2 regions of the Micromonospora sp. WMMD964 genome follow, and region 1 is predicted to be linked to the other one. Evidence: riboswitches for the same ligand, from Rfam matches in the RefSeq annotation. Region 1 holds a riboswitch; the other holds the start of a gene.
The links. Region 1 has a riboswitch for thiamine pyrophosphate ahead of thiE (thiamine phosphate synthase). Riboswitches for the same ligand answer to the same signal wherever they lie in the genome.

Region 1 (14,338 bases):
GGTGCGGAAGGACGATGAACATGCGGGTGTCGGTCTTCACCGAACCCCACCGGGGCGCCACCTACGACACCCAACTCCGGTTCGCCCGGTCGGTCGAGGCCTGCGGGTACGAGGGTTTCCTCCGCGCCGACCACTACCAGGCGATGGGTGCCGACCCGGGCCTGCCCGGCCCGACGGACGCCTGGCTGACCCTCGCCGCGCTGGCCCGGGAGACCGAACGGATCCGACTCGGCACCCTGGTGACGTCGGCCACCTTCCGCCCGCCCGGCCCGCTCGCGGTGATGGTCGCGCAGGTCGACCAGATGAGCGGCGGTCGCGTCGAGCTGGGCATCGGCGCCGGCTGGTACGAGCGCGAGCACACGTCGTACGGCATTCCGTTCCCGGCGGTCGGCGAACGCTTCGACCGGCTCGCCGAGCAGCTCGAGGTGATCACCGGGCTGTGGGGAACCCCGTCCGGCGAGACCTACAGCTTCACCGGCGACCACTACCGGTTGGTGGACGCGCCGGCCCTGCCCAAGCCGGTGCAGGTGCCCGGGCCGCCGATCATCGTGGGCGGCCGCGGCCCCAAACGCACCCCGGAGCTGGCCGCCCGGTACGCCGACGAGTTCAACATGCCGTTCAAGTCCGTCGCGGAGACCGCCGCCGCGTACGACCGGGTACGGGAGGCGAGCGAGCGCACCGGGCGGACGGAGTCCGGGCGGGCGCCGCTGGTGCTGTCCGCCGGGATCGTCGTGGCCATCGGCCGGACCGACGAGGAGGCCCGGCGGCGGGCGGCACCCCTGCACGAGAAGAGCGCCCTTCCGCCGGAGGACCCGGTGGTCGGCTCACCCGCGCAGCTCGCCCAGCGGATCGGCGAGTTCGCCGCGATCGGCGCCACCCGGGTACACCTGCGTCTGATCGACTTCGACGACCTCGACCACCTCGAACTGATCGCCGCCGAGGTCCTTCCCCAACTGGACGGAGAACGATGACCGACGTGATCGACGGAACCGAACTCGGCCCGGTGGGCCAGGAGATCGTGTTCGAGAACGACCGGGTCCGGGTCTGGCACATCCGCCTCGAGCCCGGCGAGCGGCAGCCGCTGCACCGGCACGACCACCCGTATCTGGTGGTGGCGATCGAGGGCGCGAAGAACGTCGTACAGACGATCGACGGCACCCTGATCGACGCCGACGAGCCCACCGGTGGCGTGGTCTACCGGGATCCGGGCGCGGTCCATATGCTCACCAATGTCGGAGACACGACTTACCTGGCCCGGCTGGTCGAGCTCAAGTAGACCCGCCGAGCGCGGGCCGGCGCGCCGCGCGGCGCGCCGGTGGCGATCGGGTGTACCAGGTGCGTAACGTGCCCGACATGGCCTTTCGGACCTGGGGCAGACTGCTGCTCACGGCGCTCGGGGTGAGCGTGCTGGCCGGGGCCGGCCAGCTCGGCGTCGCGTACGGTTTCGGCATCGTCCGGCTGACCGGCGCCTTCACCGGTACGACCGTCAATCAGTGGCCGACCCAGCTCGTCTGGGTCGGTTGGTTCGCCGCGAACGCCGCCGTCGTCGGCGCGGTCCTGACCGGACGCCTCGCGCGCCGCGACGCACCCGCGCCCACCACCGGTCGTCAGTTGGCGATCGGTGCCGCGGCGGCGCTCGGTGCCACAGTCATCGCTCCGCTCTGCATGCAGCCCGCCCGCGCCGCCGAGTTGATCTCGGTGGACCCGGTGTGGGCGGTGGGCATCTGCGCCGTACTCGGAGCGGTGATCGGAGCGGGTGCGGCGATCGCTGTCCTGCTCCGGCCCGAGTTGGGCTGGAACATGGCAGCCGTCGCCGGTGCGGTCTGGCTACTGGCGCTGATCTCGGTGCTGCCGTCGCTCGGCACGACCGGCCCCCTGCCGACGGTCCGGCTCGGCGTCCTGGAGCCGAGCTGGCTGGACGACGCCGCCGCGCAACGGCTGGCGCTGCTCCTGCTGCCCATCGTGGCCCTGCTGGCCGGCGGGGCGACCGCCGGTCTGGCCCGTTGGCGGGGTCAGGCACCACTGATCAGCGGAGCCACCGGGGTGGCCGGTCCGGTGCTGGTCGCGTTCGCCTACCTGACCGCCGGCCCGGGTGACGCGGTGGACCGCTATCAGGCCACCCCGTACTACGGTTCGTTGATCGCGATCCTCGCCGGTGCGCTCGGCGCGGCGGCCGCCGCGCTGCTGCGGTGGCCCGTCGGCGCCCGTGGCGCGGAGCCGCAGGCGATCGAGCCCTCCGACATCCTGCGCCCGCTGCCCGCAGGCCCGGAGCTGCCCGGCGCGACGTCGGCGGATTCGTCGAACGAGCCGGCCACCGCCGACCGCGCCGCCGTCGAGCCGCCCGCCGACCCGAAGCCGGCCACCGTCGTTCCAGGTCCGTGGTCCGCCGAGGGCTCCGATGGTGTACGCACCGTCCCCGCCCACTGGGACTGGCCGACGTCCACCGCGAGCGGCCAACACGGTCCGGCCCCGACCGCTGCGACCACCCCTGACACGCCCGCGAAGCCGGCGTCCTGGCTGACCGACCCGACCGGCGAGTTCACCGCCGAAGCGCGGACCCGCAGGCTCAGCCCGGAGGAAGGCACCTCCTCGGCCGGTCCCGAGCGCACGCCCACCGCCGACGTCACCAGCACGACCAGCGCCGCCTCGACCAGCAGCAAGGCCGGTCGTGCGGGTGGGGTCAGCCCGGCCGGTGACGATCCGACCGACAGCGCGACAACGCGCACGAACGGCCTACCGACCGGCGAGCGCAGCATCGGCACGAGCAGCACGGGCGCGACCAACACGGGCATGACCAGCGCGGGCACGGCTGGCACGGACGCGGTCGGCACGGCTGCGACCAGCACGACTGCGGCCGGCCCCGGCACGACGAACACGGTCACGGGCAGCACGACTCCGGCCAGCACGGCTGCGACCAGCACGACTCCGGCCAGCACGGCTGCGGCGAGCACGGCTGCGGCGAGCACGGCTGCGGCGAGCACGAGCACGAGCACGGGCGCTGAGACGGGCGCGGGTGCGGGTGCGGGTGCGGGTGCGGCCAGCACCGGCACGGGCAGCACCGGCACAGGCACCACGGATGCGGGCAGCACGGGTGCGGGCGATACCGCTGCGCCGCTCAAGCCTCGGCGGGCGCGCAAGCCGAAGGTCGACCCGGATGCCACCTCCGACCTCCCGGGCGACCGGTCGCCGACCGAGTCGAGGGGCACCGACGGTACGGCTACCGGACGCACGCGGAAGGTCACCGGGCCCGGCAGGTCCGACGACCGCACCGGTTCCGGCTCGCCGATGCCCAGCGCCGGGCGTCCGGCCACCGGGTCCGACCGGGCGACCAAGACGCCCTCCGAGGCCCGCGCGACGGCAGAGGCCCCGGCCGCAGCCACCGACGCGGCAGGAACCGCGACCACCGCAACCGGCCCGGCGAAGCCCTCGACGTCGGCAACCGACGCGGCGGACGTCCCAACCGGCACGGCACATGCCCCGATCGCTGCGGTGGCCGAGGCGGTCGACCCCTCACGCGCCCCGGCCACCAGCGCGAAGAGGCAATCGGCCAACGCCAGGACGGCCGACCCGAAGACGCCACCGGCCACCGGGACCAGCCCAGCGTCCGAGATGGCCGACCCGAAGGCGGGCTCGCCGCGTACCCCGGTCGGCGCAACCGCCGACTCCACCGCGCCACCGGCGGATGTGGCCGGTGGGTCCGCCGCCGACCGGGCCGGCGATGCCGCCGGGGTGCGGGCGGCGACCGAGGACACGTCCGCCGCTGGGTTGTTCGGGTCCACGACCACCGGCGACCCGGACACGGACCGCTGGACGCCCGCGCGATCGCCCTGGCCGGTCAGCTCGGCGTGGACGGTGCCACCGCAGGCACCTGCGCAGGAGTCGACGGCTTCGGACGCGCCCGCCGGGTCGGAACCGTCCGGACCGACACCGACACCGACACCGACACCGAGGCCCCGGCACCGGGCGCCGCTGCCGGACCTGAGTCGGGCCAGCACCTGGAACGCCTTCGACACGACCCGACGCACCGGACCGACCGAGTCGACTGATCGTCCGGGTCCGGCAGCGAGCAGCGAAACCGCAGCCCCGCCGGAGCGCGCGAGCGCACCGGATCTCTCGGCCACTGGCTCCGGCACCGAAGACCCGGCGAGCGTCGACACGACACCGACGCCGGAGAAGGTGGCGGAACAGCCTTCCCGGCGCGGACGGCTCGGGGGTCTCTTCCGCCGAAACCGGTCCCGAGGCGAGGAGAGCCAGCAGCCGGACGGCGCGACGGAACCGCTGCCGGCCCAGGACGAGGAGTTCGTCGACTGGGTCGCGGGGCTCAGCAAGCCGGTGTCGGACAACGAGCCGGAGCAGGGGAAGGCGCGCCGATCGCTGCGCTCCACCGGTCGGCACCACCGCGAGTAGGTCCCGCTGATCCACTCGGGTTCACCGAAGTCGGGCCATCCCGCCCGGCCGGACACCGCGACATCGGTGAACCCGAGTGGATCATCCTGCGGCGTCCGCTGGCCGGACCGGTCGGCAGGCCGCGCCGACCGGCCCGCAGGCCGAGCCGACCGTTGCCCAGGCCGCGCCGGGAGGGCTAGGCCGAGCCGACCGTCGCGCAGGCGGCGCCAGGACGGCTAGACGGCTAGGCCGAGCCGAGCCGAGCCCGGCACCGTCAGGCCAGCGGCAGGTAGACCCGGCCACCTCCGGAGACGAACTCCTCCGACTTGTCCTTCATGCCGCGGGCCGCGTACTCCTTCAGCTCCTGGGTGATCTTCATCGAGCAGAACTTCGGGCCGCACATCGAGCAGAAGTGCGCCGTCTTCGCGGGCTCGGCGGGCAGTGTCGCGTCGTGGTACGACCGGGCGGTCTCCGGGTCCAGTGAGAGGTTGAACTGGTCCTCCCAGCGGAACTCGAACCGCGCCTTGGACAGCGCGTCGTCCCACGCCTGCGCCCCCGGGTGCCCCTTGGCCAGGTCCGCCGCGTGCGCGGCGATCTTGTACGCGATCACGCCCGCCTTCACGTCGTCGCGGTCCGGCAGGCCGAGGTGCTCCTTCGGGGTGACGTAGCAGAGCATCGCGGTGCCGAACATGCCGATCATCGCGGCACCGATCGCCGAGGTGATGTGGTCGTACGCCGGCGCGATGTCGGTGGTCAGCGGCCCGAGCGTGTAGAAGGGCGCCTCGTGGCACCACTCCTGCTGGAGGTCCACGTTCTCCTTGATCTTGTGCATCGGCACGTGGCCCGGGCCTTCGATCATCACCTGGACGTCGTACTCCCAGGCGATCTTCGTCAGTTCGCCGAGGGTACGCAGCTCGGCGAACTGCGCCTCGTCGTTGGCGTCCGCGATCGAACCGGGGCGCAGCCCGTCACCGAGGGAGAACGTCACGTCGTACTTCGCGAGGATCGCGCACAGCTCGGCGAAGTTGGTGTAGAGGAAGTTCTCCTCGTGGTGCGCCAGGCACCACGCCGCCATGATCGAGCCGCCCCGGGAGACGATGCCGGTGACCCGGTCCACGGCCAGCGGCACGTACGGCAGCAGCACCCCGGCGTGCACGGTCATGTAGTCCACGCCCTGCTCGGCCTGCTCGATGACGGTGTCCCGGAACACCTCCCAGCTCAGCTTCACCGGGTCACCACCGACCTTCTCCAACGCCTGGTAGATCGGCACGGTCCCGATCGGCACCGGCGAGTTCCGCACGATCGCCTCGCGGGTCTCGTGGATCCGCTTGCCGGTGGACAGGTCCATCACGGTGTCCGCACCCCACCGGGTGGCCCAGGTGAGCTTCTCCACCTCCTCGGCGACCGACGAGCTGACCGCCGAGGTGCCGATGTTGGCGTTCACCTTGACCAGGAACGCCTTACCGATGATCGCCGGCTCACACTCGGGGTGGTTCACGTTGAGCGGCAGCACCGCCCGGCCGGCGGCGATCTCGGCCCGGACCAGCTCCGAGTCGACGTTCTCCCGGATCGCCACGAACTCCATCTCCGGCGTCACCACACCGGCCCGCGCGTACGCGAGCTGCGTCGGGCGGCGTCCGTCCACCCCGGCCAGTGGCGTACCCGCGCCCCGCACCGGCGCCACGTCGCCCCGCTCGGCGATCCACGGGCCCCGCAACGCGGGCAGCCCCACCGATGGGTCCGACCCCGGGCCGGACGTGTCGTAGAGCCGCACCGGCGGATGGTCACCGGTCAGCTCCACCTCCGCGAACGGCACCCGGACATCCGGTCGCGAACCCTCGACGTACACCTTGCCTCGTGCCTGCATGACAGCCTCCCTGGTGATCAAGCGGGCCAGCCGAAGTGGTTCAGCGGTCCGCGCCCCGCGCCCAGCTCCCAACTCCGCGCGCCGGTCAGCGCGCGGAGCACGTACTCCTTGGCGGCCCCCACCGCCGCCGGCACCGGATCGCCCAGCGCGAGCCGCACCGCGATCGCCGCCGAGAACGAGCACCCGGTGCCGTGGGTGTGCCGCGTGTCCACCCGTGGTGCGCGCAGCACTGTGGTGACCCCGCCGCCGTGCAGCACGTCGACCGCCTCGCCACCGCCCAGGTCGCCGCCGGTGACCACCACGTACTCCGGTCCGCCGTCCGCGAGCGCCTCGGCGGCGACGACCATCCCCGCCACGTCGTCGACCGAACGTCCGGTGATGGCCGCGGCCTCCGCGCAGTTCGGCGTCGCCACAGTGGCGTACGGCAGCAGTCGCTCCACCGCACCCACCACGCCGAGCCGGTGACCACTCGTGGCGACCAGCACCGGGTCGACGACGAGGTGGGGCAGTCGACCGTCCCGTGCGGCCCCGGCCACCACGTCGGCGACCGCCGGGGTGCCGAGCATCCCCGTCTTCACGGCCGCGACGGTGAAATCCGCGAGCACGCTGTCCAACTGCTCGGTGACGGTGCGCGGGGGCATCGGCAGCACGGCGTCGACACCGGTGGTGTTCTGCGCGGTGACCGCCGTGAGGACGCTGGTGCCGTACGCGCCGAGCGCCGCGAAGACCTTGAGGTCGGCCTGGATGCCCGCGCCGCCGCCGGAGTCCGAGCCGGCGATCGTCAGCAGTGTCTGGGGGGTCATGCTTTCTCCCCTGTGGTTGCGGTTGAGGGCTGCGGCCGACTTGTGGTTGCGGTTGGGGGCTGCGGCCGACCGTGCCCACTCCGGGCGGTCAGGCTTGATCCCTGCGTGGGCACGGTCGGCCGCAGCCCTGACTCGGAGACCTGGGTGCCACCGAGCCGGGTTTTGGTCAGAACAGGGGTGACCGCCTTTTCATAGGCGCTGGTCAGGGTGGCGGCTGTTTCTCTGGGATCTTGTGATCGCATGATCGCGCCCAGGACGGCTATGCCTGCTGCTCCTGCTCTTACGCTGGCGGTTACCTGTTGTGGGGTTTCGATTCCGCCGAGGGCCAGCACGGGCACGGGGCTGACCTCGACAAGCTTTCGCAGGCCGTCGGAGCCAAGGGGTGGGCCGTAGCCCGGTTTTGTTCTGGTCGGGTAGACCGGGGAGATGGTGGCGTAGTGCTCGGTGGTCAGGCGGTCCAACTCGGCCTTGTCGTGGCAGGAGCGGCCGACGACGGTGTGGGTCGGTGGTGGGTACGGACCGGCGGCCGGTAGGTGGACCGCGTCGCCTCCGAGCGGGTCGGGACCGGCGACGACGAGGGTCCCGCCGACGTCGGCGAGGATCGCGCGCAGGTCGGCGGCGAGGGCGGCGCGTTCGGCTCGGGGCAGGTCCTTCTCCCGCAGCACCACCCAGCGCACTCCCCCGGCCACGGCCCCCGCCACGACCCGGTCGAGCCGGTCCCGGGCCACGAGCCGGTCGGTCAGCACGACGACGCCGTCCGGCCCGGTCACAGGTCGGGTCTTCCCTCGTCGGGGGTGGAGGCGAGCGCGTGGAAGCGTCGGGCGATCCGACCGGCACCGGCCGCCAGGTGTCCCGCCTCGACCGCGTACCGCATCGCGGTCGCCATCGCCACCGGGTCGGCCGCCCGGGTGACAGCGCTGGCCAGCAGCACCCCGTCGCAGCCCAACTCCATGGCCAGGGCGGCGTCGGAGGCGGTGCCGATGCCCGCGTCGAGGATCACCGGAACGTCCACACCCTGCCGGATGAGCCGGATGTGGTGCGGGTTGCCGATGCCGAGCCCCGACCCGATCGGTGAGCCGGCCGGCATCACCGCCGCGCAGCCCACGTCGGCGAGGCGACGCGCCAACACCGGGTCGTCGCTGGTGTACGGCAGCACGGTGAAGCCGTCGGCGACCAGCTCCTCGGCGGCGCGGAGCAGTTCCACCCCGTCGGGCAGCAGCGTGCGCTCGTCGCCGATCACCTCCAGTTTGACCCAGTCGGTGTCGAACGCGTCCCGGGCCAGCCGGGCCACCTTGACCGCCTCGGTCGCGGTGTGACAGCCGGCGGTGTTCGGCAGCAGGCGTACCCCGCACCGGTCCAGCAGGTCCAGCAATCCGCCGGTGGAGCCCGGAGCGGTGCCCACCCGACGCAACGCCAGCGTGACCAGCTCGGTGCCGGACGCCCGGATCGCCTGCTCCAGGACGTGCAGGTTCGCGGCACCGCCGGTGCCGAGGATCAACCGCGAGGTGAACGTCTCCCCGCCCAGTTCGAACGGCATGCCGCTCACCCGCCCTGCGCCGCGGTGAGCACCTCGACCCGGTCGCCGTCGCGCAGCGCCGTGGCCGGCCAACCCGCCCGGGGTACGACCTCGCCGTTGACGGCGACCGCCACCCCGCGCTGTTCGGGCACGATGTCGCGCACCAGGTCGGCGACCGACGTGCCACCCGGCACGCTGCGTCCGGCCCCGTTCACCGTCAACTCCACTGGTCCCCCTCCGTGCTGCGATCAGAGCTGCCGCCGGGCGTCCGGGCGGAGAACCGCTCCGGGCGCAACGGCGTGAGCAGCGGGTCGGGTCCGCCGCCGAGCACCAGATCCGCGATCAGGTCGGCGGTGATCGGGGCGAGCACGATGCCGTGCCGGTGATGCCCGGTGGCGGCCAGGACGTCCGGACGGCCGGGCAGCGGGCCGAGGATCGGCGCGTTGTCCGGGGTGCCTGGGCGCAGCCCGGCGACCGCCTCGACCAGGTCGTACTCGGCCAGCTCGGGCAGCAGGTCGACTCCGGCGCGCAGCAGGCGCTGCACGGCACCGGCGGTGACAGTGGTGTCCGACCGCTCCTCGACTGTCGCGCCGAGCACGACCTCGCCGTCGGCACGGGGCACGAGGTAGACGGGTTCGCCGTCGGCGTACCCCCGGATCACGTGCCGGAAGCCCGGCGCGACGCCGTCGGGCGCGCGGAGCCGGAGGATCTGGCCCTTGACCGGCCGCACCGGCAGACCGGTGAGTGCCGCGGCCCCGCAGCCGGCGGCGACCACAGTGACCCGGGCGTCCACATCGGACAGCCGCTGAACGGGTCGCGGCACGAGGACCGCGCCGGCCTGCTGCGCCGCCACGCGCAGCGCCGGCACCAGCAGTCGGGGGTCCACCTGGTGGTCGGTCGGCGCGAGCGCGCCGCCGCGCACTCTCGGGGCGAGCGCCGGCTCGTGGTCGCGCAGCTCACTGGGGCGCAGCGGGGTCACCGGAAGTCCCAACCCCTGTTGGTACGCCCAGAGCCGGCGCGCCTCGGCCAGGTCGTCGCCGGTGAGCCCGACCATCAGCGTGCCCTCGGTCCGGTAGCCGATCTCGACGCCGGTCACCTCGGTCAGCTCGGCGGCGAACCCCGGCCAGCGGGCGGCGGACGCCAGGAGCAGTTCGGTCAGCTGCCGCTCACCGAAGTACGCCTCGGCGACCGGGGAGAGCATGCCGGCGGCCACCGCGGAGGCCCCCGATCCGGGTGCCGGATCGTGCACCACCACCCGCAGCCCCCGGGTGGCACAGCGCCAGGCGATGGACAGCCCGATCGGCCCCGCCCCCACCACCGCCACATCCGGCCGGACCCGGTCGCTCGACGGCGGTGACGGGAACCGGCCGGTCAGCACGTCAGCGCCTCGATCAGCTCGGCCGTCGCCCGGGCCGGGTCGGCGGCAGCGGAGACGGCACCGACGACGGCCACCCCGTACGCCCCGGCGGCCCGCAGCGCCGGCACCCGCGCGGCGGTCACTCCGCCGATCGCGATGACCGGCACGTCGACGGCGTCGACGACGGCGCGTACCCCGGCGGGCCCGATGGGGTCGGGCAGGCCGGACTTGGTGCTGGTGGTGTGGCACGGCCCGACGCCCAGGTAGCCGGCTCCGGCGGCGACCGCCTCGGCGGCCGGACCCGGCGCGCGGGCGGTGGCACCGAGCACTCCGGCGGGGCCGAGCACCCGGCGGGCGGCGGCGACCGGCAGGTCGTCGGCCCCCACGTGCCCGCCGGCCGCGCCGACCGCCAGCGCCACGTGCAGCCGGTCGTTGACCAGGCAGGTCGCCTCGTACGGGGCACACAGCGCCAGCACCCGCCGGGCCAGGTCGTACGCCTCGCGGTCGGTGGCGGAGTCCTCGACCCGGACCTGCACCACCAGGTCGGCGCGGGCCGCGGTGAGGGCGGCCCGGACCACGGTGAGCGGGTCACGCCCGGGTCGGGTGTCGGTGATCAGATGCAGTCGCCCCAGGGACGGCACGGCAACACTCCTCCCTGCGCCGGCATTACCCGGATCAGGTTCGACGGTCGGGGGCTGTCAGCCCCCCTCTCAGCCCGGTACACCGGGCTCCCGTGGGTTACTTGCGTGTCACCGTACGACAGATCCGCCGGTCTGCCAAGGCGGGGTCGGCGGCGTCCGGGCGGGCCGCGACGAACAAGATCGATGGGGCACTTCATACGGTCCTGTTCGGAATGTCGCCCGCCGTTGCAGAACCGTTACCCGTCGGCATCTTGCCCGACATCGAGCCAGCCGAATTAATTTGTTCAGCGATTCGACAAAATGTCGGTGGGGCACCCTGGCACGGCGTCACCACCGGCTCCACGAGGGAGGGCGTTCGGCGAGCCGACTCCCGCGAGCTCTCTGTCACTACGACACAGGAGGCGGCGTGTCCCGTTCTCGTCGTGCCCGCGTACCCATCACCGCAACACTCATCTCCCTGGCCATGGCCTCGACCACCCTGTTCGGCACGCCTGCCCAGGCAGCCGCCCAGGTCCCCCCACGAGAGGCGCCGGCCGGCGCCCCGGTCAGCCAGGTGGTGCCCAAGGCACCAAAGGCAGCGGCCGATCCCTTCTCCGTCCTGATCTTCTCCAAGACTGCCGGCTTCCGGCACGACTCCATCCCCACCGGCATCGCCGCTATCCAGCAGCTCGGTGCCGCCAACGGATTCACCGTTGACAACTCCGAGGACGGCGCCGCATTCAACGACGCCAACCTGGCGAAGTACAAGGCGGTGATCTGGCTCTCCACCACCGGTGACGTGCTCAACGCCGAGCAGCAGGCGGCGTTCGAGCGCTACGTGAAGGCCGGCGGCGGCTACGTCGGCATCCACGCCGCGTCGGACACCGAGTACAACTGGCCCTGGTACGGCGACCTGGTCGGCGCGTACTTCGCCAACCACCCGCAGAACCAGCAGGCCACCGTGAAGGTGGAGGACCACGCGCACCCGTCCACCGCCGAGTTGCCGGACCGCTGGTCCCGCTTCGACGAGTGGTACAACTACCAGACCAACCCGCGGCCGGACGTGCACGTGCTGGCCAGCCTGGACGAGAAGAGTTACACGGCCGGTGCCGGCGCGATGGGCGCCGACCACCCGATCGCCTGGTGTCAGGACTACGACGGTGGTCGTTCCTGGTACACCGGCGGCGGCCACACCCGGGAGTCGTACGCCGAGCCCGGCTTCCTCTCCCACCTGCTCGGCGGCATCCGCACCGCGGCAGGTGTCCAGGACGCCGACTGCGGCGCCTCGAAGACCTCGAACTTCGAGAAGGTGGCGCTGGACAGCAACACCAGCAACCCGATGGAGTTGGACATCGCCCCCGACGGGCGGGTCTTCTACATCGAGCGTGACGGTCGCGTGCAGATCATCAAGCCGGACACCGGCAACACCGTCACCGCCGTCGACCTGGACGTCTTCACCGGCAACGAGGACGGCCTGATCGGCATCCGGCTCGACCCGGACTTCGCCACCAACAACTGGGTGTACCTGTACTACGCCCCGAACGACGGGGTCGCCCGCAACCTGCTGTCCCGGTTCACGGTGACCGGCGACACCATCAACCCGGCCAGTGAGAAGCAGGTGCTGCGGGTCGACACCCAGCGCAACACCTGCTGCCACGCCGGCGGCAGCATGACGTTCGACAGCGAGGGCAACCTCTACCTGGCCACCGGTGACAACACCAACCCGTTCGAGTCGAACTCGTACACGCCGATCGACGAGCGGGCGGGCCGCCAGGACTACGACGCGCAGCGCACCTCGGCCAACACGAACGACCTGCGCGGCAAGGTGATCCGGATCCACCCGGAGGACGACGGGACGTACACCGTTCCGGCCGGCAACCTCTTCCCGGCGGGCACCGAGAAGACCCGTCCCGAGATCTACGCGATGGGCTTCCGCAACCCGTTCCGGATCGGCACCGACCCGAAGACCAACACGCTGTACGTCGGCGACTACGGGCCGGACGCCAACTCGGACAACCCGAACCGGGGCCCGCGCGGTCTGGTCGAGTGGAACATCGTCACCCCGGGCAACTACGGCTGGCCGTACTGCACGGGCACGAACGAGGCGTACAACGACTACACGTTCCCGTCCGGGCCGAGCGGCCCGAAGTTCGACTGCGCCGCACCGGTCAACAACTCGCCCAACAACACCGGTCTGACCAACCTCCCGCCGGTCGTCCCGGCGACCGTCGACTACGGGTACGCCGGTGACGCGCGCTACCCGGAGATCGGCGGCGGCGGCGCCCCGATGGGTGGCCCGGTCTACCGCTACGACGCCGACCTCGACTCCACCCGCAAGTGGCCGGCGTACTACGACGGCAAGGCGCTGCTCGGCGAGTGGAACCAGAACAAGATGTACACGATGCAGGTGACTGCCGACGGCAAGTCGCTTGTGGACATCAACCAGCTGCTCACCGGCATGAGCATGATCCGGCCGATGGACTTCGAGTTCGGCCCCGACGGCGCGCTGTACCTGATCGAGTGGGGCAGCGGCTTCGGCGGCAACAACGACAACTCGGGCGTCTACCGGATCGACTACACCGCCGGTGACCGCGCGCCGATCGCGGCGGCGTCCGCCACCCCGACCTCGGGTGCGGCACCGTTGACGGTCACCTTCTCCAGTGCCGGATCCCGGGACCCGGACGGTGGCACGCTCACCTACGCCTGGGCCTTCGGCGACGGGCAGACCTCCACCGAGGCGAACCCGACGCACACCTACGCCGCGGCGGGCAACTACACCGCCCAGCTCACCGTCACCAACCCGAAGGGCCGTACCGCGGTGGCCAACGTGCCGATCACCGTGGGCAACACGTCCCCGACTGTCACGATCGAGTTCCCGCCGGACGGTGGATTCTTCGAGTGGGGTGACCAGGTCCGCTACTCGATCAAGGTGACCGACCCGGAGGACGGGGAGATCGACTGTGACCGGGTCAACCTCCAGGTCCTGCTGGGCCACGACGAGCACGCCCACCCGCTGGAGCAGCACACCGGCTGCACCGGCACCGTCCAGACGTCGCTCGCCTCCGGGCACGGCGCCGAGGCGAACGTGTTCGCGGTCTTCGAGGCCACCTACACCGATGACGGTGGCGCCGGCGGGGCCAGCCCGCTCACCGGTCGGGTGATCGAGGTCCTGCAGCCCAAGCGCAAGCAGGCCGAGTTCTTCACCGCCACCGGGCGCGCTCCGGTGAGCACCGGCGGCGGCGACGCCGGCGTGCAGCGGGAGACCGGCTCCGACACCGCCGGCGGCGGGCAGAACATCGGGTTCATCGAGGACGGCGACTGGTGGTCGCTCGCCCCCGCGGACCTGACCAACATCACCGAGATCCGCTTCCGGGCCGCCTCGGCCGCCGCGGGTGGTCGGATCGAGGTCCGCGCGGGTGCGGTCGACGGACCGGTGGTCGCCACGGCGACCGTGCCGGCGACCGGTGCGTGGCAGACGTACACGGATGTGAGCGCGCCGGTCACCGGTGCCGCGAGCGGCTCGCTGTACTTCCTGGCCCGCGACCCGAACGGCGGCACCGGTTCGCTGTTCAACGTCAACTGGATGGACTTCGTCGGCCGCGGTGTCACCGAGAACGCGCCGCCGGTGGTCAGCGCCACGGCCAACCCGGCCACCGGCACCGCACCGGTCACCGTCGCCTTCGACGGCACGGCCACCGACGCCGAGGGCGACACCCCGTTGACGTACGCCTGGGACTTCGGTGACGGGGGCACGGCGACCACTCTGGACGCCGGCCACACCTACACCAC
Region 2 (14,338 bases), 680 kb from region 1:
GATGGCGATCGCGGTGCCGGTAGCCGCGGCCGGCGCCCGTCGACTCAGCCACACCCTGGAGGCCCGACGTGGTCCCTCCGGGGCGACCCGGCTGCTGACCAAGGGCGCCGACCTGCTCCGCCCCCAGAAGGCCAAGCGCCGCCGCTTCTTCTGACCAATCTCACCTGCCCCCGGCGCCGCCCGCACCCGAGTGCGGGCGGCGCCGCGCTGTGCTGTGCTCGGGTGGGCGTGCGGCGCCGGGGCTTGTCTGCGGTCGGCGCCTTGATCCACTCCAGGTCGGCGATCTGGCGGCGTTGCCTCGCCGGGATGCCCCCACATCGCCGACGTTGTGTCGATCTTGGGCTGCTGCGCGGTTCCGGGGTGCCGGGTATGGGCGGCGGGTAGGGTCCGAAGGTGGCGGGACAGTGGCGCTCGGAGGTGAACATGCGGGATCTCCGGTTCAAGATGATCATGGCGTTGAACGCGGCCGATCTGGGTGACCCGATCTGCGAGCAGGTGGCCGACATCTGTGCCGAGATCGCCGAGCAGCACTGCGCCGAGTTCGGCCACACGCCGCAGCTGCGTACCGGCGAGATCGCCGAACTGGCCACCGGAGAGCCCGCCCTGACCTGGGCGCCGTCGATCCCCGACGCCGGGCAGCGTGCCTGGTGACCGCACCGGCCCCCGCGGTCGACGTCCGTCGCGCCGACGACCGCTTCGCCACCCGGATCTCCTGGTTGGACTCCAAGCACTCGTTCTCGTTCTCCCGGCACTACGACCCGGCCAACACCCACCATGGTCTGCTGCTGGTCAACAACGACGACGTGGTACGCCCGGGTGCCGGTTTCGAGACCCACCCCCACCAGGACATGGAGATCGTCACCTGGGTGCTGCGCGGCTCCCTGGTGCACCAGGACTCCACCGGGCACTCCGGCGTCATCTACCCGGGGCTGGCCCAGCGGATGAGCGCCGGAACCGGCATCCTGCACTCGGAGAAGAACGACGCCTGGCGGCTCGACAACCAGGAGCCGCACAGCGACCCGGTGCACTTCGTGCAGATGTGGGTGCTCCCCGACGAGCAGGGCGTCGACCCCGGCTACGAGCAGCTGGAGATCGAGGACGAGCTGCTGCGCGGTGGCCTCGTGCCGATCGCCTCCGGGATGGACCGTTACGACGGCGCGTCCGCGATCCGGATCCGCAACCGGTACGCGACGCTGCACGCCGCCCGACTCACCCCCGGCGACGAGGTCACCATCCCCGACGCGCCCTTCGTGCACCTGTACGTGCCCGACGGCTCAGTGACGCTGGAGGGCAGCGGGCCGCTCAACACCGGCGACGCCGCCCGGCTGACCATGACCGGCGGCCGACGGGTCACCGCCGACGAACCGGCCGAGATCCTCGTCTGGGAGATGCACGCCACGATCAACTGACCGGTGCTGCCCGCACAGCCGACGTCTCCCGTGGTCGGTGGTCTCCCGCGATCGGGGCGCCCTCCACGGCGCGGTCGTCTCCCGCGATCCGCGGCCAGCATGATCGTGCCCGAACATTGATGTAGTGGCCTCCCTGCGTCGCGGAGGCCACTACATCAAGGATCGAGCGATCTTGCCGTGGGCCGTGGGCCGTGGTTTGTCTTACGCTGGCGACTCGGTGCGGTCGGCGGCCCACGTGGTGTGGAACGAGCCGTCCCGGTCCACCCGCTGGTAGGTGTGCGCGCCGAAGTTGTCCCGCAGGCCCTGGATCAGCGCGGCGGGAAGCCGCTCGGCGCGTAGCGCGTCGAAGTACGCCAGCGACGACGAGAACGCGGGCGTCGGCACACCGGCCCGGGTCGCGTCGCCCACCACCCGTCGCCAGCTCGGCACACCGGCCGCGACCGCATCGGCGAAGTACGGCGCCACCAGCAGCGTCGGCAGGTCGGGCTGCTGGTCGTACGCCTCACGGATGCGGTCGAGGAAGCGGGCCCGGATGATGCAGCCGCCCCGCCAGATGGTCGCCGTGCCGCCGAGGTCGATGTCCCAGTCGTACTCCTGGCTGCCGGCCCGGATGTGGTCGAAGCCCTGCGCGTACGCGACGATCTTGGAAGCGAGCAGCGCCCGGCGGACGTCCTCGACGAACGCGTCCCGGTCGGTGACCTGCCACTTGTCACCCGCGTCGGGGAACGCGCGGCGGGCGGCCTCCCGCTGGTCGACGTGCCCGGACAGTGAGCGGGCGAAGGTCGCCTCGGCGATCCCGGTGATCGGGATGCCCAGGTCCAGGGCGCTCTGCACGGTCCACCGGCCGGTGCCCTTCTGCTCGGCCCGGTCCTGCACGATGTCCACGAACGGCCGGCCGGTCTCCGCGTCGGTGTGCGCGAGCACATCGGCGGTGATCTCGATGAGGAACGACCCCAGCTCGCCGTCGTTCCAGTCGCGGAAGATCTCCGCGATCTCCGCCGGCTTGGCGTCCAGACCGGAGCGGAGCAGGTCGTACGCCTCGGCGATGAGCTGCATGTCGGCGTACTCGATGCCGTTGTGGACCATCTTGACGAAGTGCCCGGCGCCGTCCGGCCCGACGTGCATGCAGCACGGCACACCGTCCACCTGCGCGGCGATCTTCTCGAACATCGGCCCGAGCTTGGCGTACGACTCGGCGGAGCCGCCCGGCATGATGCTCGGACCGAGCAGCGCGCCCTCCTCACCGCCGGAGACGCCGGTGCCGCTGAAGTGCAGCCCCTGCGCGCGCAGCGCCTCCTCGCGGCGGCGGGTGTCGGCGAAGTGGGCGTTGCCGCAGTCGACGATGATGTCGCCCTCTTCCAGCAGAGGCACCAACTCGTCGATCACCGCGTCGGTGGGCGCACCGGCCTTGACCATGACGATGACTGCGCGCGGCCGTTCCAGTGACGCCACGAAGTCGGCCATCGTCTCGCCGGGCACGAACGTGCCCTCGTCGCCGTGCTCCGCGACGAGGCTGCGGGTGCGCTCCGGCGAGCGGTTGTGCACTGCCACCGTGAAGCCGTTGCGGGCCAGGTTGCGGGCCACGTTGCGACCCATCACCGCCAACCCGGTCACACCGATTTGTGCCCTCGCCTGCTCAGCCATCCGTGCCGCCACCTCTCGTCACCACTATTGGCGTTCCGAACCTATCGTGATGTGGGCTGATCCGGGACCAGTGATCCACCCTCTGATACTCGGGGTGGTGGCGAGGCTGCTGTTGGTGGCGGCGAGGCTGTTGTTGGTGGCGGCGGTCGGCGCCACGGGGTACACCGTGCGGGACCGGTCAACCCTCGGCGAGGCGGGCTTCGATCCGGGCGACCTTTCCGGTGAGCGCGTCGGTCACCCCTGGGCGGACGTCGGCCTTGAGCACCACGCTCACCCGGGGTGCCCGGGCGGCGACCACGTCGACCGCGCGCTTCACCACCGCCATCACCTCGTCCCACTCGCCCTCGACGGTGGTGAACATGGCATCGGTCCGGTTGGGTAGGCCGGATGCCCGGACCACCCGTACCGCCTCGGCGACCAGGTCACCCACGGAGTCGTCACCGCCGAGCGGGGTGATCGAGAACGCGATCAGCATGTGCCGATCGTGCCAGTAAATCGGGTGCGCGTCCGCTCGGAGGGCGGTTAGGGTACGGCCATGCGTTACTGACGCCCCACCTTCCGAGCCGGCCCGCCGCCCCGCGTCGCGGTCCGTGCGCTCGCGGGCGTCCCGCATGTCCTCCCGCCGTTCGGCGGCGCTGGCTGTGTCCGACCCCGGCGAGCAGTTCCTTCCCTGTTCGACCGTCGCGTCGCGCGGCGGCCACCAGCCGATCCGACCGACCGCCGACGCGCGGGACCGGCCAGTCGGTCGGCACCGAAGGAGGCCCGGATGCCTGCCAGGCGCAATCCGAAGAAGTCCCGTAGAACCCCACTCGGCACCGACCAGACGGCCGCCCACGGCCGATCCCGCCCCGACCTCGCGATCGAGCAGGCGGTGCCGGTCGAGCGCACGGTGCCGGCTGAGTCGGCGTTGCCGCCGGTCCTGGTGGAGTCGGCGGTGCCGGCCGAGCCGGCGGTGCCGGTGTCGCTGTCCGAGCCGGCGGTGCCGGCGGTGCGGGTCGAGTCGACGGTGCCGGTGTCGCTGCCCGAGCCGGTGCTGCCAGCGGTGCGGGTCGAGTCGGCGGCGGTGCTCGGTGAGCTGACGCCGTCGATCGACGTGCCCGCGGCGGTCGACGCTCCGGCGGTGGCAGACCTGCCGAAGTCTGCCGGGCGACCGGCGGCACCGACGGCCGGACCGCCCCAGGGTGGCGGCGGTCGCTCGGGCGGCGGCCGTAGCCGACAGGCCGGCCAGACCCGCCGCTACGCCTTCCGCCGCAGCTGACCGGACGTCCTGGCGTCCTCGCCACGCGGGGGTGCTGGGACATGACAGCAATATCAGGGATGTAGTGGCCTCCTCCACCAACGAGGCCACTACATCCCTGTTGTTGTGCGGATCTTGGCGGCGGGCGGCCAGCGGCGGGCGGCCGACGGCGCGCGACCAGCGGGGGGTGACGAGCGCCGCAGCTCTCGGGGCGGGAGCGGCGGAAGGGCCGAGTCAGCCGATCAGTGGGCGGAAGGTGCCGAGGAGGACGCTCGTGGTCAGGGCCGCTCCGGCCAGGAGTGCCGCGCCGACGACGAGAAGCCCGTCGGCGGGGGTGAAGTGCTGGCGGCGGGCCACGGTCCGGGGCGTACCGGCGTCGAAGCCTCGCGCGTCCATCGCCACGGCCAGCCGGGTGCCTCGACGGATCGCACCGACCAGCAGCGCGAACGCGGTGGAGGCGAACAGTCTCAGCTTGGCCAGCGGGTTGCGTCCCGCGTCGACGCCCCGCGCCCGACGCGCCATGCTTATCATCTGCCACTCCTGTCCGAGGAGCGGCACCAGCCGGAACGCGGCCAGCGCCCCGATGGCGAACCGGGCCGGAGCCTTCGCATTCTGGATCAACGAGTCGGCCAGGTCGGTGGGGTCGGTGGTCGCGAAGACGATGACACCGGGCAGCGCCACCGCGAAGACCCGCAGCACCAGGCCGAGCGCGGTGAGCAGCACGCCGGTACTGACGAACACCGGCCCCGCGTCCAGCAGGACCCGGCCGGACCGGTCGGCGGCGAAGAGCACCAGGGTGACCAGGATGCCGGCGGCGCTGAGGAGCAGTGGCCAGGCCCGCCGCGCCAGCACCCGGTAGCGGATGCCGAACAGCGGCAGCACGGCGAGTTCGAGCGCGATGGCGATCGCCGGGGCCACCGGGTCCAGGGTGGCCAGCAGGGTGAACGAGAAGACCAGCGCGGCGGCGACCTTCGCCACCGGGTTGCGGCGGGCCAGTGGCGCACCGGGCGCGGCGACCGGCTCGATGCTGATCATCGGTCGTCACCGGAGGTCGGCCGCAGGGTGACGCTGCGGTCGGCGAGCGCGGCGACGAAATCCGCGTCGTGGGTGACCGCGACCACGCCGTGTCCGGCGTCGCGCAGGTCGGCGAAGAGGTCGACCAGCTCCCGCCAGGTCCGCCGGTCCTGCCCGAAGGTGGGTTCGTCGCAGATCAACAGGCGGGGCGCGGTGGCCAGGGCGGTCGCCACGCTCAGCCGCCGCGCCTCACCACCCGAGAGGGTGTACGGGTTGGCGGCGGCGAGTCGGGCCAGCCGCAACCGTTCCAGCAGTTCGGCCACGGTCTGCTTGACGGCTGACTCGGGTTGACCGGTCCGGCGCGGGCCGAGCGCCAGCTCGTCGAAGACGGTGCTGGTGACGAACTGGTGCTCCGGGTCCTGGAAGACCGACCCGATCCGCCGGGCCAGGGCGGGGGCGCGCCAGCGGTGCGGGGGAGTGCGGTGGTCCGCACCGGCCAACCCGGGGGAGGCGGTGACCCGCCCGCTGCCCGGCCGGAGCAGCCCGCCGAGCAGCAACGCCAGGGTGGACTTGCCGACGCCGTTGGGTCCGCGTACGGCGAGCGCCTCGCCGGCGCGTACCGCAAGGTCGGTGGAGGCCAGCCGGGGTGGCAGGCCGAGCCGGTCGGCGGTGAGCAACAGTTCCCCGGGCGCGGCGGTGGCCGGGCGGGGCGCGATGGGGTGACCCGGCACCCACACCCCCTCGGCGGCCAGGGCGGCACCGTGGGCGGCGAAGACGGCCTCGGGGGTGCCGTCCGCGCGGACGCCGCCGCCGGGTTCCAGGACGACCACCCGGTCGACAAGCGGCAGCGCCTCGGCGACCCGGTGCTCGACCAGGATCAGCGTGGTGTCGTCGTCCAGCGCGCCGGCCACCGCCCGCCGGATCAGCTCGGCCCCGGCCGGGTCGAGGTTGGCTGTGGGCTCGTCGAGCAGCAGCAGGTCGGGGCGGAGGGCGAGCGCGCCGGCCAGGGCGAGGCGTTGCTGCTCGCCGCCGGAGAGCGCGGCCGTGTTGCGGTTCCGGGGGTACGGGAAGCCGACCCGGTGCAGCGCCTCGTCCACCCGGGGCCAGATCTCGCCGGTCGGCACTCCCCGGTTCTCCAGCCCGAAGGCGACGTCGTCGCCGCAGCGTGCCATCACCAGTTGGGTTTCCGGGTCCTGGAAGACGATGCCGACGCGTTCCCGTCCCTTGCGGGGGTCGAGCCCGTCGATCTCGACGATGCCCTCCTGCTCGCCGGAGTCTTCGGGGAGCAGCCCGGCCAGCGCGCTGAGCAAGGTGCTCTTCCCGGCTCCCGAGGGCCCGAGCAGCAGAACCCGTTCTCCGACCTCGACCCGCAGGTCGACGCCGCGCAGAGCCCACGCGCGCCGCCCGGCGTGCCGCCACCCGAACCCCCGCAGAACGACCGCGCCCACCGAACCCCCTTCCGCACGGCTTCTCGTTGTTGATCAAGAGGTTTGCGTCAGGATTCCGCCTCCGGTTGACGCAAACCTCTTGATCAACGCATCCGGGCCCGGGATCAGATCAGGGCTCGGTCCCGGCCCGCCGGGAACCGGTCCAGGACGCCGGTGTTGGCCAGTGCCTTGGTCAGCAGCCAGCCTCCGGCACCGGCGATCACGGTGGCGCTGACGATGGTGATCAGCGCGTACGGGATGCGGTAGTCGGTCAGTTCGGTCTCGACGTTCCAGATGAAGAAGTCGAACAACGCGGCGCTGAGACCGGTCAGCGCGCCGGCCAGGACGGCGGTCGGCAGCCGGAAGGACCGGTACCGGAAGGCGGCGAACGCCAACTCCGCGCCGATGCCCTGCACGATGCCCTGCGGGATCACCGTGCCGGCCCACTGGCTGCCCAGCAGCGCGGAGAGGACCGCGGCGACCGTCTCGCAGTAGAGCGCGGCACCGGGCTTGCGGATGACCAGGCCGCCGATCACGGCCGGCATCAACCAGACGCCGTAGAGCAGCGTCTGCGCCGGTGGGAAGAAGGCGAACGCGCCCTCGGTGGCGCTCCACACCAGGCCCCACGCCCAGAAGATGACGCCGAAGGCGACCGCGATCACCGAGGCGACCACGATGTCGATGGTCCGCCAACGGTGGGTGTCGGTGGTGGATTTCATGTGTTGCTCCCAGTTCGTGAGTGCGAACCAGGAGAAGACGCACGCCGCGTCCGGTGGCACCGGACGACGGCGCGGCTGGAGGTCGACCGAACTCCCTGCGCTGGCATTACCCAGATCAGGTTCGAGGGTCTGCGGGCATGCCCGCACTCTCAGCGCTGTGCGCTCCCCTGTCGGATGTGAAGTTGTCTCGCTGACGCTAACACCGACCGGGGGCGTGGGCCCAGCAGGGCATCAGCCTGACCTGTGGGAGCGACCGGCCGACCCCCGGCTGGGTACGCTTCCGATCATGCGGGTCGACGCACGAGGCTTCACGTTCGAGGTAACCGTCGATGGTCCGCCGGACGGCGTACCCGTTCTGCTGCTGCACGGATTTCCGCAGCACAGCGGTGAGTGGGACGACGTCGTGCCGACACTGCACGCCGCCGGGCTGCGCACGTACGCGCTGGACCAGCGGGGTTACTCGCCGGGCGCGCGGCCCACGGCGGTGGCCGACTACCGGATCCCGGAGCTGGTCGCCGACGTGGTGGCGGTGCTCGACGCCCTCGGTCTGGACGCCGTCCACCTGGTCGGGCACGACTGGGGTGCGGTCGTGGCCTGGGCGGTCGCCGCCCGGCACGCCGAGCGGGTCCGCACCCTGACCGCGGTGTCCGTGCCTCACCCGGCGGCCATGGCGCACGCGCTGGCCGACGACAGTCGACAGAGGGCCCGGTCGTCGTACATCGCGCTGTTCCGTAAGCCGGGCAAGGCGGAGAAGGTGCTGCTGGCGTGGCACGCCACCGCGCTGCGCAAACTGCTCGGTGGGGTCGGTGACCGGCCCCGGGTGGACCGCTACGCCGACCCGATGCGCGAGCCCGGGGCGCTCACCGCGGCGCTGAACTGGTACCGGGCGATGTCCCGCGCCGACCTGGCCGCGGTCGGCCCGGTCGCGGTACCCAGCACGTACGTGTGGAGTGACCAGGACGTCGCCATCGGCCGGACCGCCGCCGACGCGTGTGCGGCGAACGTGACCGCGGACTACCGCTTCGTGCAGCTGACCGGCGTCAGCCACTGGATCCCGGACGAGGCACCGGGTCCGCTCGCCGAGGCGATCCTGGCCCGAGCCGGCGGAACAGCCTGAGCTGCTGGAACGCGGGGCACCCTGGTCGACCCGCTCGACTCGGGCACGGTTGACTAGATGGCCCGCAATCGGACGACGGAGGACGCATGACGGTGAGTGCCGAGGACTACCTGGCCGTGGTGACCGAGACGATCGGCCGGGTGGCCGCCAGCCAGCGGGAGGCGGTGGGCCGGGCCGCGGACCTGATCGCCGAGGCCGTACGCGCCGACGGTGTGGTGCACGCGTTCGGCACGGGGCACTCGGAGGCCCTGGCGATGGAGATCGCGGGACGGGCGGGTGGTCTGGTGCCGACCAACCGGATCGCGTTGCGTGACCTGGTGCTGCTCGGCGGTGAACCCGCCGACCGGCTCGGTCCGCTGCTGGAGCGCGATCCCGCTGTGGCGCACCGCCTCTACGAGCTGGCCCCGGTACGGCCCACCGACGTCTTCGTGCTCGCCTCCAACTCGGGGGTCAACGGCGCGATGGTGGAGTTCGCCACAGTGGTCAAGGAGCGCGGCCACGGGCTGGTGGCGATCACCTCGGCGCAGCACTCCGGCCGGATGACCTCCCGGCACCCGTCCGGGCGCAAGCTGGGTGATCTGGCCGACGTGGTGCTCGACAACGGCGCTCCGTACGGCGACGCGACCCTGCCCCTTCCCGGCGGTGGCGCGGTCGGCGCGGTCTCCTCGATCACCGCCGCCCTGCTGGCCCAGCAGGTCACCGTGGAGGTGGTGGCGCGGTTGCTGGCGGCGGGGGAGCGGCCCCCGGTCTACCTGTCGGCGAACATCCCGGACGGCGACGCGCACAACACGGAGTTGGAGGCGCGCTACGCGGGTCGGATCCGGCGCGGCTCCTGAGGCTGCCGGCGGTGGCTCGGCTGGTGCTTGTGGCCGACCTGCGTCCCCGAAGTGAACGGGAGATGTCGTGAACCTGTTTCGCGCTCGGCCGGGTGGGGCATTGGCGTTGCTGCCGGCGGCCGGGACCGCCGGCAGTAGCGTCGCACCGGAGGTAGCGCGTGTCCAAGGAGACCGAGAAGCAGCGTTGGCAGCGTAACTTCGCCGACCTGCTCCAGGAGTTGCGGGTCGCGCAGACCGGCGTGCAGATCCTCTTCGCCTTCCTGCTCACCCTGCCGTTCAGTAACGGCTTCACCCGGACCAGCGAGTTCCAGCGGGACGTCTACATCGTCGCGCTGCTCGCGGCGGCCGCCGCCACCGCGCTGATCATCTCGCCGGTGGCGTTCCACCGGGCGTTGTTCCGGCAGGGCCGCAAGCCGGAACTGGTGCGGTTCGCCCACCGGATGGCCACCGGTGGTCTCGCCTTCATGCTGATCGCCATGGTCAGCGCCGTACTGTTGATCACCGACTTCGTGCTGGACCGGCCGATCGCCTTCCTGCTCAGCGCCCTGACCGGCATCTGGTTCCTCGTGTTCTGGGTGATCCTGCCGTTCGTCCGCCGCAACTGGGGTGAGGACGACATCGACGACGATGACGACGACCCGGAGACTCTCAGCGTCGGCTGACCACACCGAGTTTCACGCAGCGCTACCCCTGGGTAACAACCGGGGGTAGCGTTGCGTTTGCGCGCACGTCGACGCAGCCGCACCGAGGTTCGAGGGGGCAGCCGTGACCACGACGCAGAACGGCCGACCGGCGCCGGACGGCCCTGATTCCGAGACCACCACCGGAGCCGCCGCGCCGTTGCCGGCGGAGGCCGGGCAGGTCTCCGAGAAGGAGGCCCGGCAGGTCGCCGAGGCCGCCCGCGAGTCCACCTGGGACCGACCCAGCTTCGGCAAGGAGTTGTTCCTGGGTCGGTTCCGGCTCGACCTGATCGACCCGTGGCCCCGGTCCGACCCGGGCGACGTGGCACGTGCCGAGGAGTTCCTCGGTCGGTTCCGCGCCTTCCTGACCTCCGAGGTGGACGGCGCGGCCATCGAACGTGACGGCTCCATTCCGGACTCGGTGTTCCACGGCCTGGCCGACCTCGGCGCGTTCGGCATGAAGATCGACCGGAAGTACGGCGGGCTCGGCCTGAGCAACCTGCACTACTGCCGGGCGCTGATGCTGGCCGGCTCGGTCAGCCCCGCCATCGGCGCGCTGCTCTCGGCGCACCAGTCGATCGGTGTGCCGCAGCCGCTGAAGATGTTCGGCACCGCCGAGCAGAAGCAGCGCTTCCTGCCCCGCCTCTCCGCCGGTGAGGTGTCCGCGTTCCTGCTCACCGAGCCCGACGTCGGCTCCGACCCGGCCCGGCTGGCCACCACCGCCGAGCCGACCGAGGACGGCACCGGCTACCGGCTCAACGGGGTGAAGCTGTGGGCCACCAACGGCATCGTGGCCACCCTGCTGGTGGTGATGGCCCGGGTGCCGGCCGGCGAGGGGCGTCGGGGCGGGATCACCGCGTTCGTGGTGGAGGGTGACAGCGAGGGCATCACCGTCGAGCGGCGCAACGAGTTCATCGGCCTGCGCGGCCTGGAGAACAGCCTCACCCGGTTCCACGACGTGTTCGTGCCCGCCGAGAACGTCATCGGCGGCGAGGGCAAGGGGCTGAAGATCGCCCTGACCACGCTGAACACCGGTCGGCTCTCGCTGCCGGCCATGTGCGTGGGCGCCGGCAAGTGGGCGCTGAACGTGGCCCGGGGCTGGGCCGCCGACCGGGTCCAGTGGGGTCGGCCGGTGGGCGAGCACGAGGCGGTCGCGCAGAAGCTCTCCTTCATCGCCGCCACCACGTACGGCATGGAGACAATGCTCGACCTCTGCTGCCTGCTCGCCGACGACGACCGTAACGACATCCGGATCGAGGCGGCGCTGGTCAAGCTGTACGCCAGCGAGATGGCCTGGAAGATCGCCGACGAGCTGATCCAGATCCGGGGCGGGCGGGGCTACGAGACGGCCGACTCGCTGGCCGCCCGGGGCGAACGCCCGGCCGCCGTCGAGCAGATGATGCGCGACCTGCGGATCAACCGGATCTTCGAGGGCTCCACCGAGATCATGCACCTGCTGATCGCCCGGGAGGCGGTCGACGCCCACCTGTCGGTGGCCGGCGACATCATCGACCCGGACGCGGGGTTGGGCCGCAAGGCCAGAGCGGGCGCCCGCGCGGGGGCCTTCTACGCGAAGTGGTTGCCGACGCTCGCCGTGGGCCGGGGGCAGAGCCCTTCGGCGTACGCCGAGTTCGGGCCACTCGCCGTACACCTGCGGCAGGTGGAGCGGTCGTCCCGCAAGCTGGCCCGGTCGACGTTCTACGCGATGTCGCGCTGGCAGGGAAAGATGGAGCGCAAGCAGGCGTTCCTCGGCCGTGTGGTGGACATCGGCGCCGAACTGTTCGCGATGTCCGCGGTCTGCGTCCGGGCCGCCGCCGAACGGGACACCCGACCGGAGAACGTCGAGCTGGCCGACCTGTTCTGCCGGCAGGCGCGGGTGCGGGTGGACGCCCTGTTCGCCGCACTGTGGGACAACACCGACTCGGTCGACACCGCCGCCGCTAAGCGCATCCTCGCCGGCCGCTACGCGGGCCTGGAGGAGGGTGTGATCACCCCGTCCGAGGAGTTGCCCTGGGTGGCCCGCTGGACGCCCGGCCCGTCCACCGCCGAGGACGTCCGCCGCCGCATCCCACCGAAGCCGTAACCCCGCCGCCTCGCACGCCGTCTGGCTTGATCGACTGCACATCCGCGAGGTGGTGGCATTCCCCGCCTCGATGCCCCTACGTCGCCGACCTGGAGTTGATCAACCGGCGTGCAGTGCAGGGGGCGGCGCGGCAGCGACGGTCAGCGGGCCACCGCCCAGGCCAGCACGCCTGCCAGGATCAGGCCGTTGAGCCCGGCCAGGGCCAGGTACGCCGCAGGCGGGATCTTCCTGCCCCGCCGCAGGAAGGAGACCAGGACGGCGGCGTAGCCGAGCAGCAGGACGGCGATGACGACGAGGAAGTAGAACACCCGAAGACCTTAGCGGCCCCAGCCGCGACGGCCCGACTCGGCGCGGCGAACGCGCACCACGGACCACCAGTGCTTCCCCTTGATCAAGTGATGAGAAGTAGCTCCCCACGCTGTCTCCGAGCTACTTCTCATCACTTGATCAAGATGGGCACGGCTGCCCGAGGCGGGCCGGGGTGGCGGCCCGAGGCTGGGCGCGGTCGCGGTTCGAGGCAGGGGCGGTGGACATGAGGTGGGCCGGTGGCGGCCCCATGGTGGGGGCGCGGTCGTGGCCGGTGTGCGCGAGACCTCAGCGGCCCCGGCCGCGGAGGCCGAGTTGGCGCAGCTCCAACGTGGCCAGGGCGTCGACTGTGGCGTCGTCGCCGCGCCGCCACGCCTCGGCGACGTCCGGCGCGATCCGGGTCAGCCGACCGAGCGGCTGGGTGGCCAGCGCGCGCAGCGCGAGCAGGTCCCGACCGGCCGGCCCGGCGGCCAGTTTCGCGGCCGACCCGGCCCGGCGCATCCAGCGCACCCGCAACGGCAGCCAACCGAAGAGCACCAGGCCGAGCGGGAAGATCAGCACGGCGACGGCGAGGGCGAGCGCGAGCTGGTCGACCAGGTGCTGCTGGTCCCGGCCCGCGTCGGCGAGCCCTCGGGCGGCGTCGGCGGCCTGCCGGAAGGGCGCGGTCAGCTCGTCACCGACCAGTGGGACCCGGCGCACCTTGCCGCCGGCGTCGGCGAGGTTGTCGGCGAGGCCACTGCCGGCGCCCTCCAGTTTCTGCCCCGGTACGGCGAGCTTCTGCACCAGGTCGTGCAGCCACAGCGCGCCCCGGATCGCCGCGTACACCCAGGCGACGACGAGCAGGTCGGTGAGCAACTGACGGGCGGCGGTCGGAAACCGATCGGCATAGATCTTCACGCCGGACAGCGTGCCACGAACGCCCCGGTTCTCACAGGTGCGGATTCACTGCGCGGGGCTGGTCAGCGTACGCAGGTCGGGCAGGTGCCGAAGATCTCCAGGGTGTGGCTGACGTCGGCGTAGCCGTGTTGCGCGGCGACCCGGTCGGCCCAGCTCTCCACCGCCGGCCCGGCCACCTCGACGGTGCGCCCGCAGGCTCGGCAGACCAGGTGGTGGTGGTGCCCCTCGCTGCACCGGCGGTAGAGGTGCTCACCCCCCGGCGGGCGCATCACGTCGATCTCGCCGGCGTCGGCGAGCCCTTGCAGGGTGCGGTAGACGGTGGTCAGGCCGACCCGCTCGCCGCGCTGCCGCAGCATGGCGTGCAGGTCCTGGGCGCTGTGGAAGCCCTCCATCTCACCCAGCAGCGCGCTCACCGCCGAGCGCTGCCGGGTGTTGCGCACCGCGGTGCTGCCCTCGCTCATGATCCCTCCCCGGCGTGGCTGACCGCGTCCGCCACGATGTGCGCGACGTGCTCGTCCACGAGGCTGTAGGCGATCTCCCGGCCACGGCGGGAGCCGCGGACCACTCCCGCGCCGCGCAGCACCCGCAGGTGCTGGGAGACCAACGGCTGCGCGGCGCCGAGCTTCTCCACCAGTTCGTGGACGCATCGTTCACCATCGGCCAGCTCGCTGACGATGGCCAGCCGGATCGGCGCGGACAGGGCGCGGAGCAACTCGCTGGCTCCGTCGAAACCCTCGTAACCCGTCGCGCTGGTCATCTTGCAACGGTAACCAATACCACCGACGCCCTGCTGATGAGGATCAACTCAGTACGACCTCGTGCGGTTCCGGTGCCGGTGCGGCGGCCGGTGTCGCCCGGCGGCGCAGCGCCCGCCAGACGCCGCCGGCCACGGCCACCACCAGGAACGACGCGATCGCCACCAGCACCACCGAGGCGCCCGGAGCGGTGTCCGCCGTAGCCGCCACCCAG

Region 2: linked by a shared signal. The riboswitch ahead of O7616_RS29365 (ECF transporter S component) and the one ahead of thiE (thiamine phosphate synthase) in region 1 are both predicted to bind thiamine pyrophosphate.

Annotation. Positions count from the first base shown of each region.
Region 1 covers NZ_CP120860.1:304,846-319,183, forward strand. The annotation lists gene O7616_RS01385 (ABC transporter ATP-binding protein) at 1-18, shown strand, start outside; gene O7616_RS01390 (LLM class F420-dependent oxidoreductase) at 21-971, shown strand; gene O7616_RS01395 (cupin) at 968-1,276, shown strand; gene O7616_RS01400 (hypothetical protein) at 1,354-4,407, shown strand; gene thiC (phosphomethylpyrimidine synthase ThiC) at 4,661-6,253, opposite strand; gene thiD (bifunctional hydroxymethylpyrimidine kinase/phosphomethylpyrimidine kinase) at 6,271-7,056, opposite strand; gene O7616_RS01415 (thiamine phosphate synthase) at 7,053-7,826, opposite strand; gene O7616_RS01420 (thiazole synthase) at 7,823-8,602, opposite strand; gene thiS (sulfur carrier protein ThiS) at 8,599-8,799, opposite strand; gene thiO (glycine oxidase ThiO) at 8,790-9,947, opposite strand; gene thiE (thiamine phosphate synthase) at 9,944-10,570, opposite strand; TPP riboswitch at 10,565-10,674, opposite strand; gene O7616_RS01440 (ThuA domain-containing protein) at 10,977-14,338, shown strand, end outside.
Region 2 covers NZ_CP120860.1:6,450,004-6,464,341, reverse strand. The annotation lists gene O7616_RS29405 (hypothetical protein) at 1-154, shown strand, start outside; gene O7616_RS29400 (thioredoxin reductase) at 394-651, shown strand; gene O7616_RS29395 (pirin-like bicupin family protein) at 648-1,409, shown strand; gene gndA (NADP-dependent phosphogluconate dehydrogenase) at 1,611-3,053, opposite strand; gene O7616_RS29385 (thiamine-binding protein) at 3,232-3,528, opposite strand; gene O7616_RS29380 (hypothetical protein) at 3,820-4,311, shown strand; gene O7616_RS29375 (energy-coupling factor transporter transmembrane component T) at 4,525-5,325, opposite strand; gene O7616_RS29370 (ABC transporter ATP-binding protein) at 5,322-6,752, opposite strand; gene O7616_RS29365 (ECF transporter S component) at 6,857-7,450, opposite strand; TPP riboswitch at 7,525-7,629, opposite strand; gene O7616_RS29360 (alpha/beta fold hydrolase) at 7,737-8,567, shown strand; gene O7616_RS29355 (SIS domain-containing protein) at 8,654-9,403, shown strand; gene O7616_RS29350 (DUF6328 family protein) at 9,562-10,065, shown strand; gene O7616_RS29345 (acyl-CoA dehydrogenase family protein) at 10,169-12,166, shown strand; gene O7616_RS29340 (hypothetical protein) at 12,307-12,474, opposite strand; gene O7616_RS29335 (hypothetical protein) at 12,761-13,369, opposite strand; gene O7616_RS29330 (Fur family transcriptional regulator) at 13,432-13,830, opposite strand; gene O7616_RS29325 (metalloregulator ArsR/SmtB family transcription factor) at 13,827-14,126, opposite strand; gene O7616_RS29320 (metal ABC transporter permease) at 14,170-14,338, opposite strand, start outside.